DNA from 2 places in the Butyrivibrio sp. AE3003 genome. Region 1 is predicted to be linked to the other one. Evidence: predicted binding sites of a transcription regulator. Region 1 holds the regulator's gene; the other holds the start of a gene.

Region 1 (2,467 bases):
AGTACCTTCGCCGATTCCGCCTCCTACATTTAAATGTCCGGCCGCATTTGGTTCCATGACAACATAAGGATTTGTAACATAACCCTTAACATTACCAAACCTGTCGGCTGTTGCAAGAACTCCTTTTAAAGGACCGTCACCGTCCATCTTTACGGTTATGAGGTCCTGATCGTTATCCATCATTGTTCCCATCATTACAGTGCCTGTCATAAGACGTCCGAGTGCCGCTGCGGCAATGGGAGAGAGGTTGTGTGCTTTTCTTCCGTATTCGGCAAGATCTCTTGTTGTTGCAGCGAAAGCTCTTATCTGCGCATCTGCTGCGGTTGCGCGTACCATATAATCTTTATATGACATGATTTATCCTCAACTTTCTTTATTATCAATAGATGTAATTCGTATTGAATAATATATGATTTCACTATTAAAGTAAATGGCGCGGTAAATCAGCTGTTTTTGCGGAATATGTGGCTTTATCCGATTGACATAGATTTAACGCACAGATATAATTATTTTGTATAATCCTTAACAATCTATACTATTGTTTAAAAGAGAATTCTAAGAATTATTTCAGTTAAAAATAATACATAATAAAGGAGCAGAATATGGCAGATAAGGAAATTTCTCAGGCGGTCATTTCCAGACTTCCGCGTTATTTCAGATATTTGGGAGATCTCAAGGAGAAAGGTGTTGAGAGAATATCTTCTCAAGAGCTTAGCGACATCATGAAAGTCACTGCTTCTCAGATAAGGCAGGATTTTAATAATTTTGGTGGTTTTGGTCAGCAGGGATATGGTTATAACGTAGGTTATCTCTATGACGAGATCAGTAAGATTTTGGGAATAGACAAGGAACACAGCCTTGTTATTATCGGAGCCGGACATCTCGGCAAGGCAATCGCGGGTTACACGAATTTTACAAGAAGAGGATTTGTTTTCAAAGGAGCATTTGATTGTAACCCCGATCTTTTCGGATCAAAGATAAGAGATGTGGAAGTTCGTCCGATCGATGAAGTAGAAGATTTTGTAAAAAACAATAAAATAGAGATAGCTGTTTTGACCATTCCGAAGGATCAGGCAGTTCCGATGGCTCACAGACTATGCAAGTGTGGAATTAAAGCCATCTGGAACTTTGCACACGTCGATCTCGAGGTGCCTGACTATATTGTGGTAGAAAATGTACATTTATCTGACAGTTTGATGAAATTATCGTATAATATAAACAGGTCAGGAAAAAATGTTTAACTCAGGTGAGAAAAACTAATGGCAAAAGACAAAGAAGCTTATATGTCTGCGTTACAGGGAAAGAATATTCCCATTTTGACGCTGGATAACAAATGGCACCAGCTTTTTACGCAGACGGAAATGACACCGGAGATCTCGAATCTTGCGGATGAATTGAATGCACTTGTCGAGCGTGACGGGAAGTTGCGCAGTGAGACCAAGGACCTTAAGAAGGTTAAGAAAAAGCTTCTTGGTGAGATTGTGCCCCTTAGGGACGAAGCCAATAAAGCGGGTGATTCATCTGCTATCGAGAAAAAAATTGAAGACAGAACAAGACTTATCAATGACTGCAACGAGAGAATCGAATCCTACGATGATGAACTCAGGGATCTTTCGAAAAAGATATATGAAGCCGATTACGAGCTGATGATCGAAACGATGAAGGTTTGCTATGAGAGACTTCATGATAATACCGAGTACATCACGGAACTTGATAAATGGGTTTCGGATTTCAGAGTGCAACTTAAGAAGAATATAGTTCTCATGCAACAGGCGGAGATGGAAAATTATAATCTTTATTCCTATATGCATCAGATCTTTGGGCCGGAAGTTATTGAAATATTCGATATGAAATACGATCCGGACAGAAGACATCCTATCCGCAGGCCTCTTGCAGGCAATGACAAGGATTACACATCATAATTGATTTAAAAAGCTGCCTGATGGCAGCTTTTTTCAAAGGGGAGATAAGCTATGAAGTATGCGGTGACAAGCGATGAGATGAAAAGATATGACAGAAATACTTCGGAGGTCTTCGGAGTGAGCACTGAGATTTTGATGGAAAGAGCGTCTCTTTGCGTTGCTGATGAGATTGAAAAACATATTTCTTCCAAAAACGCAGACAGAAAGTACACAGCGCTTGTTTTTGCCGGAGTCGGAAATAACGGCGGAGACGGCATTTGTACCGCGAGGCTTTTAAAACAAAGGGGCATAAGAGTCAAGCTTGTGGTAGTCGGTGATATGACTAAGTGCAGCGACCTGTGCCTGAAGCAACTTAAGATCGCGGCAAATTACGGAATCAATGCTGACACTTTTTCCAATATAAGAGACAACAAAAGCCCTGCTGAATGGGATATTATAGTAGATGCATTGTTTGGTATAGGGATTTCCAGAAATATTACGGGAAGTTATGCCGAGGCTATCGACTATATCAATGATTGCAAAAAAGACAGAAGAGAAGATCTTTT
Region 2 (2,467 bases), 2.6 Mb from region 1:
AGTTAAGTGCATTGAGTGCTTCAGGACGATTGATTGTAATAACAGCGATCTTGTCTTTAACTTCGCAATTTACAAAACTCATGTCTTTATCTCCTTTGAATATTCAATTTATATTTTTTCGTGATATACGCGGTCATCAAATGTATAACGACTGCTCTGTGCAAGCACAGCAGTCGTCACACATTTTCTTCCCTAATATTACTCGTACTTTTCAACTATTGTAGCGCAACCCATTCCGCCACCGATGCAAAGAGTTGCAAGACCCTTCTTAGCATCTGCTCTTCTGCCCATCTCGTGAAGAAGAGTTACAAGGATACGGCATCCTGAAGCTCCTACGGGATGTCCGAGTGCGATAGCGCCACCGTTTACATTAACCTTGTTCATATCGAATCCAAGGTCCTTAGCTACTGCAACAGACTGTGCTGCAAATGCCTCGTTAGCCTCGATAAGATCGATATTGTCAAGTGAAAGTCCTGTCTTCTTAAGAACTTTGTTTGTAGCTGCAACAGGTCCGATACCCATAACCTCGGGCTCAACACCTGCAAGTGCTCCGCCAACCCATGTAGCCATAGGCTTGATTCCGAGCTCTTTAGCCTTCTCTTCGCTCATAACAACGATTGCTGCTGCACCGTCGTTGATACCTGAAGCGTTACCTGCTGTTACAAGTCCGCCTTCCTTACCTGAGCAGCATTTAAGCTTTGCAAGAGACTCAGCAGTTGTTCCGGCACGAGGGCCCTCATCAACCTTGAAGTCTACGATTTCTTTTTTAACCTTAACGGGAACGGGAACGATCTCGTCGTTGAACTTGCCTTCAGCCATAGCCTTCTCGCACTTCTGCTGAGAATTTGCTGAAAATGCGTCAAGCTCTTCTCTTGTAAGGTTCCATCTGTCGCAGATATTCTCTGCTGTTATCATCATGTGATAGTGATTGAATGCATCTGTAAGAGCATCGTTTACCATTGTATCTACAACTGTTCCGTTGTTCATACGATATCCGAAACGTGCATTGGGAAGTGCGTAAGGAGCCATAGACATGTTCTCCATTCCGCCTGCTACTACTATATCAGCCTCACCTGCCTTGATAAGGTCAGCTGCCATATTGACACAGTTAAGACCCGATCCGCAAACTACGTTAAGAGTTACAGCAGGAGTCTCGATAGGAAGTCCGGCTTTGATTGAAGCCTGTCTTGCTACGTTCTGTCCAAGACCTGCCTGGATTACGCAACCCATAAGAACTTCATCAACCTGTTCAGGCTTAACACCTGCACGGTTAAGTGCTTCCTTGATAACTATAGAACCAAGCTCTGCTGCCGGTGTGCCGCTGAGTGCTCCACCCATCTTGCCGATAGCTGTTCTACACGCGCCCGCTAATACTACTTTCTGTGCCATAACGTATTACCTCCATTTTTTGAAAAAATTATCTGTCCGTTATTCGATTTTTCTTAATAAAACCCTTGATTGACAAATTTTTGTCAGAACAGGTTTATTGTAGCATACCCCCTTGTCAAATGCAATAAAAAGAAACTTCCCACAAACGTTTTTATTTAGCAAATTGCCAAACCGTCGCAGGAAGTTTCCTTCATGATTTTTAATTCTCTTTTATATCTTTTTCAAGCATTTTAAGGACATATTCTTTTCGGTTTTTAAAAAATGAGTCAAGCGCCGCAAGATCTTTCTCATACTCCTTTTCAGAGTATCCGTCCTCTTCAAACCTTCTTATCGTCTCGATGTTCTGCTCGCGGTATATCTTGTCCCACTCAGCAAGCTTCTTACTCAGATGCTCGTAGGACAGCTCATTCTCAGTAAGCTCAACCATCCTGTTGTAAAAGAGCTCCTTAAATCCAGGTCTTTCATAGAAAAATCCCGGCATAAACATCTTTTCATCAAGTTCCCTGTAATATGAAACCGTATCCGCTTCCACATCCTCACAGGTAATATCAAGATCGTACGCAGCAAAGCGCCACTTGCCGTCACCGTAACCGCCGTATCCCGGCTCTTTTGACCTAAACATAAATCTGTTATGCTCGCCGTCGATGTCGGTATCGTTAAAGAATAAGAGCATGCAATAATAATCGATCATATTGTCTATATCAATCTCGCTCTCAACTTGCGAATAAACCGCATCATCACTCATATCGCCATTCATCATCACATCATACAGCGCCTTGTAATTCTCATCCGTCTCCGGATCTCCGCACTCGACTGCGCTGTTTTTCTCAGTCCATAACATATCTTTCGGAATGCCGTAGCGCTCGGCAAAATAGTTATCATCGTACTGTTCTCTGAGATTGTAAATTCCCCAATACTCGCCGTTTATAAAGACAACTTCAGGGACGGAATTCTGGAAAGGAATTCCCGTTTCTCCTATCACGGACTGAATGAACGGCTCCTGATATATTATCCTGCCATCGCCTTTTCGAAGTCGCACTTTCTTTTCATTGTTACAGACAAAACTCTTAGCAAAGTT

What was found. The regulator Rex, encoded in region 1, represses fermentation and respiration genes when NADH is low (regulators of the CRP and FNR family bind a similar motif). The targets are predictions, from matches to a motif close to ATTGTTAANTANTTAACAAT.
Region 2: a site for Rex is predicted at 1,458-1,477, ahead of CD00_RS0115320 (acetyl-CoA C-acetyltransferase). Genes of this name have one in related genera too.

What each region holds. Positions count from the first base shown of each region.
Region 1 covers NZ_JMLX01000001.1:539,916-542,382, forward strand. Annotated here, with positions in the region: gene hslO (Hsp33 family molecular chaperone HslO) at 1-354, opposite strand, end outside; gene CD00_RS0102630 (redox-sensing transcriptional repressor Rex) at 603-1,241, shown strand; gene CD00_RS0102635 (hypothetical protein) at 1,260-1,922, shown strand; gene CD00_RS0102640 (NAD(P)H-hydrate dehydratase) at 1,974-2,467, shown strand, end outside.
Region 2 covers NZ_JMLX01000001.1:3,186,189-3,188,655, reverse strand. Annotated here, with positions in the region: gene CD00_RS0115325 (enoyl-CoA hydratase-related protein) at 1-82, opposite strand, end outside; gene CD00_RS0115320 (acetyl-CoA C-acetyltransferase) at 199-1,389, opposite strand; gene CD00_RS0115315 (CotH kinase family protein) at 1,589-2,467, opposite strand, start outside.